2 linked regions of the Rhodospirillum rubrum ATCC 11170 genome follow. Each later gene encodes a partner of the first gene's protein in a complex. Links are inferred from orthologs where the notes say so. Each region holds a gene or a part of one and is shown in the gene's direction. Other genes may lie near its edges.

Region 1 (8,451 bases):
CTTCCCCGGGCATCCGGCGTTTTCTGGCGCAAAATATCGTTGAGGACCCGGCGGGCGGCTTGCGTTGGCGCTTGAACCTCGAAGGTCTGCGCCGTGAAATGGCCACCCTGGCCGGCTTTCCGGCCTTTCCCGCCGATCGGACTTTCAGCGGGCGCACCCTGGTGGTGCGCGGCGCCCTGTCGGATTATGTCGGCGAGGCGGAGCGGCCGGCCTTTGAGCGGCTGTTTCCGGGCTATCGTCTGGCCACCCTCAAGGGCGCCGGCCATTGGCTGCATTCGGAAAAGCCCGAGGCCTTCGTCGATATCCTGCGCGGCTTTCTTGGCGCGCCCGCCGCCCCTTAAAACGCCCCCGGACCATCGGGGCGGCAGCCGGCTTCCATCATCAACACCATCCAGGGGCGCCAGCGCAGGCGGTCGTCGAAGCGCTGGCCGTTGGGGCCGGCGGGATCGCCCGGATCGGCGCTTACCCAGGGGGCGGGGATGGGGCCCGGCGAGGGGGTTAGCCCGGCATTGACGCGTTCGGCCAGCGAGTCGCCGTGCGGTTGGCCGGGAAAGGCCCTGCCATCGGCCAGGATGGCGCCGAAGCGATTCGGGCCGTGGCTGATCAGCACGAAAGCCGGTGTGGCATGGGGAAGCGGCGGCGCCGCGGCCGGCGGATTGAGCGCCAGGGTGCCGGCCGCCCGGGCGAAGGCCTGAGCGGCCGGCGCGCAATCAAGAGGCGGATAATCGCCAGCCCACGAGCGTCCGCCCAAAGCAGGGGCGGCGAAGGCGGGATCGATGGCATAGGACAGGCGCGCTCCCCAGCCGTCCACGGCATCGGCGCCGGCAAGGCCCAGCGACGCCCAGGGGACAAGACCGATCTTGCGGCACCAGGCGCCATCTTGCCGACCGTCGCCGCCCTCGCGGGCCGCCGGGCAGGGCAGGGCGCCATTGGTCAGAACGATGCGGGTCAGGGCCGCTTCGACCCGGTCGAAGGCCAGGGCGGTGCGCAGATCGGCCGTGCGCGCCCGCAGCGCGCCGACGGCGGCCAGCCCGCCCCCGGCCATCACCCCGAGCAAGGCCAAGGCCACGGCCATTTCCATCAGGGTGACTCCGCGACGGGCGGCGGAGCGCAGGGGCGAAAGCACGGCGGAGAGGGGGCGGCGCGGACCGGACGGCACCACCGGGAGTCAGTGGCGCAGCAGAATCAGAACAATCCCGACCGTGGCCGCGAGATTGAAGCCAACCATCCATTTCAAGACGGCCATATCCGTGTGGATCGGCGCGACTTCTCTTTGCAGTCCGGTCTGTGTCACCACCGACTCATGCAAGGCCGCCTCAAGCGCCACGGTATGGGCTAGCGCCTGATCCTCGGGAATACCCGAAGCTTTCAGGGTCTCAAGGTAAGTCAGGCGGTCGAAGGTGGTGGTGCTCATGGACAAAAAATCGCCCTGAGCCCTGGCGATGTCAAGACCGCCCCTTGCGCTCCTCTAAGGATCGCCAGGGCGGCGAACGGAAAAGGGACCCAGGATTTTCCTGCTACCGCTCTGTCTAATCGACTCTTAAGAAAAGTCTCCGCGTTAAAGGATTTTCTCTTATGCGGTTTTCTTCAGTGCCGTTTCGCCCACCGTTCATGCCAAAGGGCGGCCCCCCATCCGAGCAAGGCGACGATCACGGGAAGAACCACAAAGGCGAAAAGCTGAGTGTTGGTCATGACTTCAGCCCTTTCAGCACGAGGCGCGCCGACAAATGGAGGGCGAGCGCCGCCCCGATCCATAGAATGGCCCCAAGGACCAGGACCGCAAGGGGTACATGGACATCTCCCCCCGCGTTGTAGAAGACGGCGGCGATAGGAGCCAGAACACCCAGGGCGAAACAAGACGAGGCGGCGGTATTAAGTGCGGTCGCCGTCAGTTTGGTCTGCTCATTGGCGATCAAGCTCATAGGAGACCCATCAATCGAGGCTATCCCTTGTTTCTCACGCCTTCAGGGACCGGTCCGGGCGTGGTTGCCACCGCCTTAGGATGTAAAAAAGGACGGCGCTTTTCAAGACACCGTCCTTTTTCTTATCTGGTGCCGGATACAGGATTCGAACCCGTGACCCCCTGATTACAAATCAGGTGCTCTACCAACTGAGCTAATCCGGCGTCATGCCCGCCTGCGCCCTTCATAAACGCAAAGGGCGTGGGCGGGCAAGGGGGTGATCAGGGGCGCAGGCCGCGACCGCTGAGTTCGTAGAAGGTCACGGCGGCGGCGTTGGACACATTCAGGCTTTCAACGCCGCTATCCATCGCCAGTTTGACCAGCAGATCGCAGTGATCGCGCACCAACCGGCGCAGGCCGGCGCCCTCGCTGCCCAGCACGACGACGCAACGCTCGGGCAGGGCGGCCTCGGCCAGGGTGGTCTCGGCCGAGGCGTCGAGGCCGGCGCACCAGAAGCCGTGCTCCTTGAAGGTATCAAGGGCCTGGGACAGGTTGATGGCGCGGACCAGCGGCACGCGTTCCAGGGTGCCGCTGGCCGATTTGGCCAGGGTGCCGGTTTCCTCGGGCGAATGGCGGTCCTGGACGACGACGGCGCGGATGCCGAAGGCGGCGGCCGAGCGCAGGACGGCGCCGATGTTATGGGGGTCGGACACCTGATCGAGGATGGCGACCACCGAGGGACCGGGGATGCGGGCGATCTCCTCGACGGTGGGCTGGGACAGCGGCGCCACCTTGAGGGCCAGACCCTGGTGGACGGCGCCCGGCGGCACCACGGCTTCGATCGCCTCGCGGTCGGCGGGCTCGACCGTCGGCCCGCCCTTGGGCAGCCCCTCGGCGGCGCCGGCGAGGGCGAGCAAACGCAGGGCTTTGCGCTCGGGGTTCTGCAGGGCGGCCTCCACGGCGTGGCGACCAAACAGCCACAGACCGCCATCGCCGCGCCCTCCAGGGCGCTTGCCGCGGGCGGCGGGCTCGGGGCGGCGCGAGGCCCCATCGGCTTCGCCGCGCGGCGCGGGCGGACGGGGCGGGCGGGCGGTGGAGCCGGCACCGGCGGCGGGGCGGGGGAGGGGACGACCGGCCGGCGCCGCGGAGGACTCGGTCGAAGAGGGGGCGCGGGATGGGCGGCGCGGCGGGCGGGTCATGGCGGGCTCCGGGTCGCGGGGAGGGGAAAAGGGTGGGGAAGGTGCCCCATCGCAAGCCCCCTGTCTGCAAAGAAAGAACATCGGACACCACTTTATCATTGACACCGCGAGGCTGTTTCCATATTTCATGTCCTCCGCCGCCGGGGGCCGGATTAACGGGTCTTGCGGAGGGGTGGTCGAGTGGTTAAAGGCACCGGACTGTAAATCCGGCGGGGTAACCCTACGCTGGTTCGAATCCAGCCCCCTCCACCAACCGCTCCGTCCCCCGGTGGCGCGCCTGCGGGTGTAGCTCAATGGTAGAGCCCCAGCCTTCCAAGCTGGTTGTGTGGGTTCGATTCCCATCACCCGCTCCATTCCGTTCCAAGGCCCCTACGTTTAACGCCGCCCTCTCAGAAGCCGTTCGGTCGGGTCGGGCAACCGCAACCATAGAAGGTACGGGATCGAAGATGTCGAAAGAAAAGTTTGCGCGGACGAAGCCCCATTGCAACGTCGGAACGATTGGTCACGTTGACCATGGCAAGACGTCGCTGACGGCTGCGATCACGAAGGTTCTGGCCGAAGCGGGCGGGGCGACGTTCCAGGCCTACGACCAGATCGACAAGGCGCCGGAAGAGCGTGCGCGCGGCATCACGATTTCGACGGCGCACGTTGAGTACGAGACGGAAGCGCGTCACTACGCCCACGTCGACTGCCCGGGCCACGCCGACTATGTGAAGAACATGATCACCGGCGCGGCGCAGATGGACGGGGCGATCCTGGTGGTTTCGGCCGCCGACGGCCCGATGCCGCAGACCCGCGAGCACATTCTTCTGGCCCGTCAGGTCGGCGTTCCGGCCCTGGTGGTGTTCCTGAACAAGTGCGACATGGTCGACGACGAGGAGCTGCTTGAGCTGGTCGAGCTTGAGGTCCGCGAGTTGCTGACGAGCTACGACTTCCCCGGCGATGACATTCCCATCATCAAGGGCTCGGCTCTGGCCGCTCTGGAAGACAGCGACCAGAAGCTTGGTCACGATGCCATCCTCGAGCTGATGAAGGCGGTGGACGATTACATTCCGCAGCCCGAGCGCCCGAAGGACAAGCCGTTCCTGATGCCGATCGAAGACGTGTTCTCGATCTCGGGTCGTGGTACGGTGGTGACCGGTCGCGTCGAGCGCGGCATCGTCAAGGTTGGCGAGGAAATCGAGATCATCGGTATCCGCGACACCCAGAAGACGACCTGCACCGGCGTCGAGATGTTCCGCAAGCTGCTTGATCAGGGCGAGGCCGGCGACAACATCGGCGCGCTGCTGCGCGGCACCAAGCGTGATGACGTCGAGCGCGGTCAGGTTCTGGCCAAGCCGGGTTCGATCACCCCGCACACCAAGTTCAAGTGCGAGGCCTATATCCTGACGAAGGAAGAGGGTGGCCGTCACACGCCGTTCTTCTCCAACTATCGTCCGCAGTTCTATTTCCGCACGACCGACGTGACCGGGACGATCGAGCTGCCGGAAGGCACCGAGATGGTTATGCCCGGTGACAACATCGGCATGACGGTACAGCTGATCGCGCCGATTGCCATGGACGAGGGTCTGCGGTTCGCTATCCGCGAGGGTGGCCGTACCGTCGGTGCCGGCGTCGTCGCCAGCATCGTTCAGTAAGACGCCTAAGCCATCCAGCCAGTCCTTGTCGGGTCTGGCTGGATGGCGCGTGCCTTGGGGCTGGGCAACCGGGCGCGGCTAGCGGATGGATCAAGAAAGTCCTTGATCTCCTTGTGCCGAACAGGTATATGACCCAGCTCTCCCGGCCAAGACCGTCCGGGGGTTTTTTATCGGGGCCTGGCCCTGGTAGCGTGTGGAAGTCCTTTGGCTTCTTTAGGGTTTCGGGGGCGCTCATCGTCCCCGTGTTGGTTTCGGAAGTGGTGGCACTTTCGATGTTCCCAAGGCGCCTCGCGCCTTTGGAATGGACCACCCGGATGATCCATCCGGGTTTTCCGGCCGCTGGAGGGGTGTAGCTCAACTGGTAGAGCACCGGTCTCCAAAACCGGGGGTTACGGGTTCAAGTCCTGTCACCCCTGCCAACGGCCGTGACGTGCCGCCCGTGAATTCCGCCGGAGATCGCCTGTCGTGATCTCCGTCCGGTGCCGTCCTTCGGCGCCACGGCTTGCCAAGGGCAGGCCCTTTTCGGAACAATCGCCGATCCGGCGAAGTCCCGCAGTTTGGAAGGTCAGGATGCCGAGGACCAACCCAGGTCAATTCGTCCGCCAGGTCCGCCAGGAAATCGGCAAGGTGACCTGGCCGTCGCGCAAGGAAACCGTCATCTCGACGGTCATGGTTTTCATCATGGCCTCGCTGGCGGCTGTGTTTTTCCTGTTGGTCGACTGGATCCTGGCCGAGGGCGTTCAGTTCATCTTTGGTTTGGGAGGTTGAGCGCGTGACCGCCCGCTGGTACGTCATCCATGTCTATTCCGGTTTTGAAAACAAGGTCGCCCAGTCCATTCGGGAACAGGCGATCCAGAAAGGCATGGACTCGCGGATCGAGGAAGTTCTGGTCCCGACCGAGGAAATCGTCGAGGTCCGTCGCGGCGCCAAGGTGAACGCCGAGCGCAAGTTCTTCCCGGGCTATGTCCTGGTCAAGATGGACCTTTCGGACGAGACTTGGCATCTGGTGAAGAACACCGCCAAGGTCACCGGTTTTCTGGGCGGTCGCGGCCGCCCCTCGCCGATCAGCGACCGCGAGGCCGAGCGCATCTTGCATCAGGTGCAAGAGGGCATCGAGCGGCCCAAGCCTTCCATCACCTTCGACGTCGGCGAACAGGTCCGCGTCTGCGATGGTCCCTTCACCAGCTTCAACGGCATGGTCGAGGACGTCGACGAGGAGAAGGCCCGGCTCAAGGTCTCGGTTTCCATCTTCGGGCGCTCGACGCCGGTGGAACTGGAATATTCCCAGGTGGAGAAGGTCTGAACGGACCTTCGGACACGCCCCATTGGTCGCGGCGCTTCCCCGGGAGGCGCGCGGCGGCGATGGCGCAACGTGGGAGGCCCGCCCCTTAAAGTCCTTGGGGCGCCGTACCACGGCCTTCGGGCACCTCTAAACGTCAAGGACCGAGGTTATCATGGCAAAAAAGATCATCGGCTACATCAAGCTGCAGGTCCCGGCGGGGAAGGCCAATCCTTCGCCCCCGATCGGCCCGGCGCTTGGTCAGCGTGGCCTGAATATCATGGAGTTCTGCAAGGCGTTCAACGCCGCCACGCAGGGCTTGGAGCCCGGCATGCCGATTCCGGTGGTGATCACCGCTTACGGCGACCGGACCTTCACTTACATCACCAAGACTCCGCCGATGACGTACTTCCTCAAGAAGGCGGCTGGCATCGGCAAGGGCTCGACCACGCCGGGCAAGGGCTCGGCCGGAACGGTCACCATGGAGCAGGTGCGTGACATCGCCGAGAAGAAGATGCCCGACCTGAACTCCCCGACCATCGAGGCGGCGGTTCAGATGGTGGTCGGTTCCGCCCGTTCCATGGGCCTGCAGGTGGTGGAGTAAGACCATGGCGAAGGTTGGAAAGCGACTGAAGGCGGCCCACGAGGGTATCGACCGCGAGGCATTTTATGACTTGCCCCAGGCCGTGCATTTGATCCGTGAGCGGGCCACCGCCAAGTTCGATGAGAGCATCGAAGTGGCGATGAACCTGGGCGTCGATCCCCGTCACGCCGACCAGATGGTCCGTGGCGTCGTCGAGCTGCCCCACGGCACCGGTAAGACCATGCGCGTCGCCGTGTTCGCCAAGGGCGCCAAGGCCGAGGAAGCCAAGGCCGCCGGCGCCGATCTGGTCGGGGCCGACGAACTGGCCGCCGACATTCAGAACGGCACCATCGATTTCGATCGCTGCATCGCCACGCCCGACATGATGGGCGTCGTCGGTCGCCTCGGTAAGGTCCTGGGCCCGCGCGGCCTGATGCCGAACCCGAAGCTGGGCACCGTCACCATGGACGTCGCCACCGCGGTCAAGGCCGCCAAGGCCGGTCAGGTGCAGTTCCGCGTCGAGAAGTCCGGCATTGTTCATGCCGGCGTCGGTCGCGCGTCGTTCACCGAAGAGAAGCTCGTTGATAACGTGCGCGCCTTCGTCGACGCCATCAACAAGGCCAAGCCCACGGGCGCCAAGGGCACTTACCTCAAGAAGGTGTCGTTGAGCTCGACCATGGGCCCCGGCCTCAAGGTCAATCTCGGGACGATTTCGGGCGCCGCCTGATCTCCGGGATTGCCGCGTTAAGATTTTCGCATCCGCTCTTTCGGATGCGGGAGAGGGCGGGCCAGAAGGGGAAACCCCGATGGTTCGCCCAAACCTGTCCGAGACCGTAGGCGCTTTCGACCGGCTTGCCGGCCCGGGAGCTTAAAGGGGGATCCCGCCTGCGCAGACGGGAAGGAAAACACTTTCCTCCGGCGCCGTGCCCTGGCACGTCCCGGTTAGAAAGGGTTCGACTTCCGGGGCAGGTCCACCCCCAGGCGACGGGGGAGGGGAACGGGTGTTCCCCCGCCGGATCGTCGCCTGGGATCATGAGGGCAACCAGCCTCGCCGGTCGGGAAACCGATGCGGGAGAGGCCAGGAAGCGGAGAACACCGTGAACCGGGAAGAGAAAAAGGAGCTGGTATCCGAGCTCAATTCCCTGTTCGGAGAGGCCTCGGCCTGCGTCGTCACCCATTATAAGGGCATGACGGTCGCGGAGCTGGAGCAGCTTCGGAAAGGGATGCGCGCAGCGGGTGCCTCGTTCCGTGTCACCAAGAACCGGATCACGCGCCTTGCCCTCGCGGATACGCCGTTCGAAGGTCTTGCCGACCTGTTTACCGGCCCGACCGCCATCGCGATCTCCAAGGATCCCGTGGCGCCGGCCAAGGTCTGTGTGGAATTCGCCAAGAAGAACGAGAAGCTCGTTATCCTTGGTGGCGCCATGCAGGGCAATGTCCTGGACAAACAGGGCATTGAAGCGCTTGCCAAGCTGCCGTCGCTCGACGAGCTGCGTGGCCGCCTGATCGGCATGATCACCACCCCGGCTACCCGGATCGCTGGCGTCACCCAGGCGCCCGCGGCCCAGCTTGCCCGGGTTTTCAACGCGTATGCCACGAAGGAAGAGGCCGCCTGATCGCGGACCCTCGTTATCCATACGGAAGTCTGAGCCTTTTTTAACGGAGTTACGATAAATGGCTGATTTGGCTAAGCTCGTCGACGAGCTTTCCGCCCTGACGGTCCTCGAGGCCGCCGAACTGAGCAAGCTCCTCGAAGAGAAGTGGGGCGTTTCGGCCGCCGCTCCGGTGGCTGTCGCCGCCGTTGCCGCCGAAGCCGCTGCCCCGGTCGAAGAGAAGACCGAGTTCGACGTCA
Region 2 (8,409 bases), 1.3 Mb from region 1 along the record:
AAACTGCGCGAAGCGATGCTGATCGGTGGCCTGCTGAGCGCGGTCGCCCTCTTGCTGGTCTCGCTGATCTCCCGCGACCTTTCGGCGGTTCTGGGTGATATCGCCAAGCGCATGGCGTTGATTTCCGGCGGCAAGATCGATATCGCCGTGCCCCATCAGGATCGGCGCGACGAGGCCGGAGCCATGGCGCGCTCCCTTGAGGTCTTTCGCGGCACGGTGGCCGAGACCGAGAAATTGCGCGGCGATCAGGAACGCCTCAAGGCCTCGGCCGAAGCGGCGCGCAAGGCCAATCTGGTCGAGTTGGCCAAGCGCTTCGAGGATTCGGTCAATAGCGTGGCCCAGGCGGTCGCCAAGGGGGCGCGGACGATGGACGAAAACGCCAGGACGATGTTCAGCCTGGCCAATGTCACCCGGGAGAAGGCCGGCCAGTCCTCGGCGATGAGCGAGCGCACCAACGCCACCTTCCAAACGGTGGCCTCGGCGTCGGAACAACTCTCGGCCTCGATCCGCGAAATCGCCAACCAGACCGACAAGGCGCGGGTCACCAGCCAGCAGGCGGTGGAAACCGCCGATCAATCGGCCGATCGCATGGCCGGGCTGGTCGATGACGCCGAAAAGATCGGCGCGGTGATTACCTTGATCGAGACCATCGCCAGCCAGACCAATCTGCTGGCGTTGAACGCCACGATCGAGGCGGCGCGGGCCGGCGACGCCGGCAAGGGCTTCGCCGTGGTCGCCCATGAGGTCAAGAACCTGTCGACCCAGACCCGCAAGGCGACCGAGGACATTCGGGGTCAGATCGAACGGGTCCGCGCCTCGGTTTCGGCCGCCGCCAGCGATATCGCCACGATCAGCGACGTCATCCACGATATCGCCAAGGCGGCCGGGGCGATCAGCATCGCCGTCGAGGAACAGGGCGCGGCGACGACCGAGATTTCGCGCAGCGTGCAAGAGGTTTTGTCGACTTCGGCCGACGCCTCGCGCGATATCCACACCCTGGCCGAAGCGGCCCGGGAAACCGAAAGCACCGCCGGCGCCTTGCGCGACACCGCCGGCGAGCTTGGTCAGGCGGCGGCCAGCTTGCAAGAAAAGGTCGACGGCTTCCTGGGTGATCTGCGGCAAGGATAAGGGAAAGGGGCCCTTTCAGCGCGATCGGTCTTTTTCTTGCGCTCTTTGCGTGCTGGGGTAAACTGGTCAGGCAAGCGGAGGAGGGGGCGATGAGGGCATTCTGTCGGTTTGTCGGGGCCGCTTTGTTGCTGGTGGGATTGGCCGGGCCGGCCTGGGCCGATTCCTTGCCCAAGCTGGCCATCGATGCCGATCATGTGACGGTGTCGGGGATCTCCTCGGGCGCCTATATGGCCAATCAGTTCCATGTCGCCCATTCGGCGCGGGTGGATGGCGCCGGGTTGGTCGCCGGTGGTCTGTATGGCTGCGCCGTTTCCACGGTCGTCAACGACAAGGTGATGGCGACGGCCTCGCGCGCCCTTGCCCACTGCATGCGTCAAAGCGCGTTTCTGGAAAGCGCCGACCGCTTTGTCGGTATCGCCCGCCAGCTTGAGCGGGCCGGGGCGATCGACGCCCTGGCCGGATTGCGCGGCGATCGGGTTTATCTGTTCACCGGCGAGGCCGATACGGTCGTCGGCGCCAAGGTGGTGAGGACGGCGGCCGAAGCCCTGGGGACGCTGGGGGTGACCACCACCCTGGTGAGTTCGCTTCAGGGAACCCCGGGCGCCGGGGCCAAGGCCGGTCACGCCTTTCTGACCCCCGATCGCGGCAATGCCGCCTGTTCGGCCGAAAAGAGCCCCTTTTTCAACGCCTGCCGCTACGATCAGGCCGAAGCCATCCTCAAGGTTCTCTATGGGCCGTCTCTGGCTCCGCCGGCCCCGGTCCTGTCCGGGCGGCTTTCGCGCTTTGACCAGTCGGCCTATGTACGGGGGGGGAATGCCATCAAGGCGTCGCTGTGGGACGAGGGGCTTGTTTATGTGCCCGCCGACTGCGCCGCGGGCGCGGCCTGCCGGCTGCATATCGCCTTCCATGGCTGCAAGCAGTCCGATCAGGTGCTGGGGTCGGCGGAGAAGTTCTGGGATCTGGCGGGCTATAATGGCTGGGCCGATACCAACCACATCGTCGTGCTCTATCCCCAGGCCCGGGCCATCGGCGCCACCGAGGGCTTTCCTTTGACGGCGATCAACCCCGAGGGCTGCTGGAACTGGTGGGGCTATGGCCTTGATGGAAAATTCCTGGGCCGCGAGGGGCTGCAGATCAGCGCGGTGAACGCGATGATCAACGCCCTGGCCGGGCGCTAGGGGGCGGCAAGGCGCCATTCCCTCCTTGCCAACGGCGAGCGGGAAGGTTAAATACCGGCCACACCACGCACGCGGGATTCGCGGCCGTCCGGAAAATATCCGGCGCGGCCGTTCCGGTGTCGAAGGGCTTTCTGGCCTTTTGACTCAACTGTCCCGCGGAGGTTCAACCGGAAAAGGAAAGACGCCACCATGGCTCTCCCCACATTCTCCATGCGCCAGCTCATCGAAGCGGGCTGTCACTTCGGCCACAACACCCGTCGTTGGAACCCGAAGATGGCGCCCTACCTTTATGGTCAGCGCGATAACGTTCACATCATCGATCTGCAGCAGACCGTGCCGATGCTCTATCGCGCCATGCAGGCCGTGCGCGATGTCACCGCCGGCGGCGGTCGCGTGCTGTTCGTCGGCACCAAGCGTCAGGCCCAGGATGTGGTCGCCGAGCACGCCCGTCGTTGCGGTCAGTATTATGTGAACCACCGTTGGCTTGGCGGCATGCTGACCAACTGGAAGACCATTTCCCATTCGATCAAGCGTCTGCGCGATCTGGAAGAGCGTTTCGGCGGTGGCGACCTGTTGGGTCTGACCAAGAAGGAGCAGCTCAACCTCGGCCGCGAGAAGGACAAGCTCGATATGGCTCTGGGCGGCATCAAGGAAATGGGCGGTCTGCCCGACATGCTGTTCATCATCGATACCGTCAAGGAGAGCCTGGCGGTCAACGAAGCCAACAAGCTGGGTCTGCCGGTCGTCGCCGTGATCGATTCGAATTCCGATCCGCGTGGCATCACCTATCCGATCCCCGGCAATGATGACGCCATTCGCGCCATCCAGACCTATTGCGAGCTGATCAGTGGCGCCGCCATCGACGGCATCCAGGCTCAGCTCGGCGCCGCCGGCGTCGACGTCGGTGCCGCCGAGATCGTGCCGGCCGAGACCCTTGCCGCCGAAGCCCCCGCCGCCGAGCAGCAGCCGACCGCCTGATAAGCAAGGCCGACCGCCAGGGCAGGGCCCCCCCGAGACCAGATGGCGGCGTGCAGACGCCGCCATCTTTTTGGTTCGGCTCCCGTGCCCGGAGCCGCCCGCCGATCCGATACGCTCATCGTCGCCCTCCTTCCAGCCGTTCCCGGCCCCTGCGCCGTACCCGAGGGAAGGGCGTCCGCCCTAACGAAGCACTGATTTCCAAGAGAGGACTCCCCATGGCCGAGATCACCGCCGCCCTCGTCAAGAGCCTGCGCGAGCAGACCGGCGCAGGCATGATGGATTGCAAGAAGGCCCTGACCGAAACCGCGGGTGACGTGGAAGCCGCCATCGACTGGCTGCGCAAGAAGGGCCTCGCCGCCGCCGCCAAGAAGGCCGGGCGCACCGCCTCGGAAGGTCTGGTCGGCATCGCCACCGCCGGCACCGCCGGCGCCGTCGTCGAAGTCAACGCCGAGACCGATTTCGTCGCCCGCAACGATACCTTCCAGGGCTTCGTCGAAACCGTCGCCTCGCTGACCCTGGCGGCCAAGGGCGATATCGAAGCGCTGAAGTCCGCCGCCTATCCCGGTGGCGAAGGGCGCACCGTCGAGGCCCAGGTGACCCATCTGATCGCCACCATCGGCGAGAACATGCAGCTGCGCCGCAGCGCCGCGCTTGAGGTCGAGCAGGGCGTCGTCACCAGCTACATGCACACCGCCGTCAAGCCCGGTCTGGGCAAGATCGGCGTGCTCGTCGCCCTCAAGTCGGCGGCCGATCCGGCCAAGCTCGACGAATTGGGCCGTCAGATCGCCATGCATGTCGCCGCCGCCCAGCCGCGCTACGCCTTCATTTCCGAAGTCGACGCCGAAGCCCTCGATCGCGAGCGCTCGGTGCTGAGCGAGCAGGCCAAGGCCTCGGGCAAGCCCGACGCCATCATCGAGAAGATGGTCGAAGGCCGCCTGCGCAAGTTCTACGAGGAAGTGGTCCTGACCGAGCAGATCTTCGTTATCGATGGCGAGACCAAGATCGCCAAGGTCCTGGAGAAGGCCGGCAAGGATCTGGGCGCGCCGATCGAGCTGGGTGGCTTCGTCCGCTTCCAGCTTGGCGAGGGCATCGAGAAGGAAGAGAGCGATTTCGCCGCCGAGGTCGCCGCTCAGCTGAAGAAGTAAGGCACTTTCGCCCATAAAGCGTCAAACGCCTGTTGGCCGCCGGGTTCGGGTCTCTTATGATCCGGCCCGGCGGTCGTCTGTTCCCGCCTGGGGTCTCGTAGCCGGGGCGCGGAGCTTAAAAATCACCAATCGACCAGGACGACATCGCCGGCCGACCGCGCGGCGACAAGGGAGCTAACCGAATGTCCGAGGATCAACCCCACGCCAATGGCGCCTACTACCGCCGGGTCCTGCTCAAGCTTTCCGGGGAGGGCCTGCTGGGGAACAAGGAATTCGGTCTGGATCTGGAAATGGTCGACCGCGTGGCCGGCGAGGTCAAGGCCGCCCATGATCGCGGCATTCAGGTTTGTCTGGTGATCGGCGGCGGCAATATCTTCCGCGGCATCTCGACCGCCGCCAAGGGCATGGACCGCACCAGCGCCGATTACATGGGCATGCTGGCCACGGTGATGAACGCCCTGGCCGTGCAGAACGCCCTGGAAAAACGCGGCGTGCAAACCCGCGTCCAGTCGGCGATCCCGATGTCGATGGTCTGCGAGCCCTATATCCGCCGCCGGGCGATCCGCCATATGGAAAAGGGCCGGGTGGTGATTTTCGCCGCCGGCACCGGCAATCCCTTCTTCACCACCGATACCGCCGCCGCCCTGCGCGCCGTCGAGATGAATTGCGACGCCATCCTCAAGGCGACCCAGGTCGATGGGGTCTATTCCGCCGATCCCAACAAGGTGCCCGACGCCGTGCGCTTCGAGAGCCTGACCTTCACCGACGTGCTGACGCGCGATCTGCGGGTGATGGATACCTCGGCCATCGCCTTGGCGCGCGACAACAACATCCCTATAGTGGTGTTTTCCCTGCACACCCCTGGCGCTCTGGCCGATGTCCTTGATCGCCGGGGCCGTTTCACCGAGATCCTCTGCGACAGTCACCAGGAGTAAGAACAGTGTCCGATGGCGCTTCCAGTTTCGACACCTTGAAAGCCGACCTCAGGCACCGCATGGATACGGCGGTCGAAGTCTTGCGCAAGGATTTCGCGGGGCTGCGGACCGGCCGGGCGTCGACGAGCCTGCTCGATTCCGTGATGGTCGAGGCCTATGGTCAGGCCATGCCCTTGGCCCAGGTGGCGACGGTCAGCGTTCCCGAGCCGCGCATGATTAGCGTTCAGGTCTGGGACCGCGGAATGGCCAAGGCCGTCGACAAGGCGATCCGCGACGCCGGCCTCGGCCTCAATCCGGCCTCCGACGGCCAGCTTATCCGCGTGCCCATTCCGCCGCTGAACGAAGAGCGCCGCACCGAGCTGACCAAGGTCGCGGGCAAATATGCCGAGCAGACCCGTGTCGCCGTGCGCAACGTCCGTCGCGATGGCATGGACCAGCTCAAGAAGATGGAAAAGGATAGCGCCATCAGCCAGGACGAACACAAGAAGTTCGGCGCCGAGGTTCAGGCCTTGACCGATGAGACGATCCGTCGTCTCGACGAGGCCCTGGCCCATAAGGAACAGGAGATCATGCAAGTCTGATGCAGGCCGATCCCGTGCCTTTGTTCGACGGCTCAGCCCCGTCGTCTTTCCATGTCGCCATTATCATGGATGGCAACGGGCGCTGGGCCCATGCGCGTGGCCTGCCAAGGACGGCGGGGCACAAGCGCGGGGCCGAATCCGTCCGTCGGGTGGTCGAGGCCGCTCCCGAACTGGGCATCAGCCATCTGACGCTTTTCGGTTTCTCCTCGGAGAACTGGAAGCGGCCGGAGGGCGAGATCAGCGACCTGATGGGGCTGCTGCGACTTTACCTGCGCAACGAGATCCGCGATCTCAAGCGCAACGGCGTGCGTCTGCGGGTGATCGGCCGGCGGGAACGCTTCTCGCGCGATATCGTCGCCCTGATCGAGGACGGCGAGAGCGATACCCGCGACAACGATCGCCTGCATCTGACCATCGCCCTGAATTATGGCGGGCGTCAGGAGATCGCCGACGCGGCGCGGGCCCTGGCCCGCGAGGTGGCGGCGGGCCGCCTTGATCCCGAAGCGATCGACGAGGAGGTGCTGGGCCAGCGCCTGCTCACCGATGATCTGCCCGATCCCGACGTTTTGGTGCGAACCAGCGGCGAACAGCGGATCAGCAATTTTCTGTTGTGGCAAATCGCCTATTCCGAACTGGTCTTCTCCCCCGTACTCTGGCCCGAGTTCTCGCGCGATGATCTTGCCGCCGCGGTGGCCGACTTCCATCAGCGCGAACGCCGCTTCGGCGGAGTATAAGGAAGGGCCCGGCGGTCGAAGGTCCCCGGGATCATCAGGGAGAGGTCCTTGCTCAAGACGCGTATCCTGTCGGCCCTGGTGCTGGCTCCGCCGGTGCTCGCCGCCGCTTTCTTCGGATCACCCTGGTTCGACGCCCTGGCCGCCCTGGCCGGCGCGCTGATGGCCTGGGAATGGATCCGGCTTTGCCGGGGTGGTTTCGGTCTGACGGGCTGGACCATGGCCGCGCTGATGGCCTTGACCGGCGCCCTGGCCACCCGGTTCCCCCTTGATGTCCTGCTTGGCCTCGCCCTGGCCACGCCGATGATCCGTCTGGCGATGGCCGGCGAGGATCGCCTGCGCGGCGGCATGGAGGAGGAGGGGCCGTGGTGGATCACCGCCGGCGTGCCTTATCTGGGGCTGCCTTTGGTCGCCCTGGTGTGGATCCGTGGCGAGGGCGGCTGGGAAACCCTGTTCTGGCTGCTGGCCGTGGTCTGGGCCACCGATATCGGCGCCTATGCCTGCGGGCGCACCCTGGGCGGACCTTTGCTCGCCCCGCGCATCAGCCCGAAAAAGACATGGTCGGGCCTGCTGGGCGGCATGGGTAGCGCCGCCCTGGCCGGTTGGGGGCTGGCTTTGGCCTTTGGCTATGCGCCGCCGCTGTGGGTCATCCTTTTCGCGCCGGGTCTGGCGGTCATCGCCCAGGCCGGCGACTTGTTCGAATCCTCGATGAAGCGGCGCTTCAACGTCAAGGATTCGAGTAATCTCATCCCCGGTCACGGGGGACTCCTCGACAGGGTCGACGGACTGCTGGCGGCGGCGCCGCCGGTGGCCTGCGTCGTCGCCCTGCAAGGCGGCGGCATAGGACTTTGGCAATGAGCGGCACGGCGAACGGCACCCCCCGGCGGGTCAGCATCCTCGGGTCCACCGGTTCCATCGGCAAGAACACCCTTGATCTCATCGGCCGCTCTCCCGAGCGCTATCAGGTGGTCGCCCTGACCGCCAATGGCAATGCCGAGGCCCTGGCCGCCCAGGCCAAGGCGACGCGGGCCGAGATCGCCGTGGTCGCCGACGAGGCGGCCTATGGCCGGCTGAAAGAGGCCCTGGCCGGCAGTGGCATCGAAGCCGCCGCCGGGCCGCAAGCGGTGTGCGAGGCCGCCGCGCGGGATGCCGATTGGGTGATGGCCGCCATCGTCGGCGCCGCCGGTCTGGCCCCGACCCTGGCCGCCGTGGAACGGGGCGCCACCATCGCCCTGGCCAATAAGGAATGCCTGGTCTGCGCCGGCGATCTGTTCATGGCCGAGATCCGCCGCGCCGGGGCGACCTTCCTGCCCGTTGATTCCGAACACAACGCCATCTTCCAAGTCTTTGATTTTGAGAAGAAAGAGCGCATCGAGCGCATCATTTTGACCGCTTCGGGCGGTCCCTTCCGCGACTGGACGCGCGAGGCGATGGCCAAGGCCACGCCCGAGCAGGCGGTCGCCCATCCCAATTGGTCGATGGGCGCCAAGATCAGCGTCGATTCGGCCTCGATGTTCAACAAGGGCCTGGAATTCATTGAGGCCTATCACATTTTCGGCATCGCGCCCGAGCGCATCGAGATCCTGGTCCACCCGCAATCGGTGATCCATTCGATGGTCGGCTATGTCGATGGCTCGGTGCTCGCCCAATTGGGCTCGCCCGATATGCGCACGCCGATCGCCTATTGTCTGGCTTGGCCCGATCGCATGGTGGCCCCGGTGCCCCATCTCGAT

What was found.
Region 2: the proteins of tuf (region 1) and tsf are in contact, whole or in part, in a crystal structure (PDB 1EFU), measured with the Escherichia coli proteins. The link is inferred for Rhodospirillum rubrum ATCC 11170 from one-to-one orthologs.

The regions. Positions count from the first base shown.
Region 1 is NC_007643.1:3,121,890-3,130,340, reverse strand. The notes cover bases 2,781-5,641. They hold tuf (elongation factor Tu), read left to right. Parts: upstream 2,781-3,546; coding sequence 3,547-4,737; downstream 4,738-5,641. Other genes in these bases: nusG (transcription termination/antitermination protein NusG), read left to right, coding at 5,510-5,641; secE (preprotein translocase subunit SecE), read left to right, coding at 5,308-5,505; rlmB (23S rRNA (guanosine(2251)-2'-O)-methyltransferase RlmB), read right to left, coding at 2,781-3,100. In the rest of the region: RRU_RS13995 (alpha/beta fold hydrolase), read left to right, coding at 1-341; RRU_RS13990 (type II secretion system protein), read right to left, coding at 338-1,126; RRU_RS13985 (hypothetical protein), read right to left, coding at 1,169-1,414; RRU_RS13980 (hypothetical protein), read right to left, coding at 1,689-1,922; more of rlmB, read right to left, coding at 2,183-2,780; more of nusG, read left to right, coding at 5,642-6,040; rplK (50S ribosomal protein L11), read left to right, coding at 6,192-6,620; rplA (50S ribosomal protein L1), read left to right, coding at 6,625-7,326; rplJ (50S ribosomal protein L10), read left to right, coding at 7,697-8,215; rplL (50S ribosomal protein L7/L12), read left to right, coding at 8,274-8,451. UniProt on the Escherichia coli protein: GTP hydrolase that promotes the GTP-dependent binding of aminoacyl-tRNA to the A-site of ribosomes during protein biosynthesis. May play an important regulatory role in cell growth and in the bacterial response to nutrient deprivation.
Region 2 is NC_007643.1:1,867,869-1,876,277, forward strand. Bases 2,646-5,464 are described here. They hold tsf (translation elongation factor Ts), read left to right. Parts: upstream 2,646-3,499; coding sequence 3,500-4,429; downstream 4,430-5,464. Other genes in these bases: rpsB (30S ribosomal protein S2), read left to right, coding at 2,646-3,284; pyrH (UMP kinase), read left to right, coding at 4,612-5,364; frr (ribosome recycling factor), read left to right, coding at 5,424-5,464. In the rest of the region: RRU_RS08220 (methyl-accepting chemotaxis protein), read left to right, coding at 1-1,128; RRU_RS08225 (periplasmatic short-chain-length polyhydroxyalkanoate depolymerase PhaZ1), read left to right, coding at 1,218-2,306; more of rpsB, read left to right, coding at 2,496-2,645; more of frr, read left to right, coding at 5,465-5,945; RRU_RS08250 (isoprenyl transferase), read left to right, coding at 5,945-6,679; RRU_RS08255 (phosphatidate cytidylyltransferase), read left to right, coding at 6,728-7,534; RRU_RS08260 (1-deoxy-D-xylulose-5-phosphate reductoisomerase), read left to right, coding at 7,531-8,409. UniProt on the Escherichia coli protein: Associates with the EF-Tu.GDP complex and induces the exchange of GDP to GTP.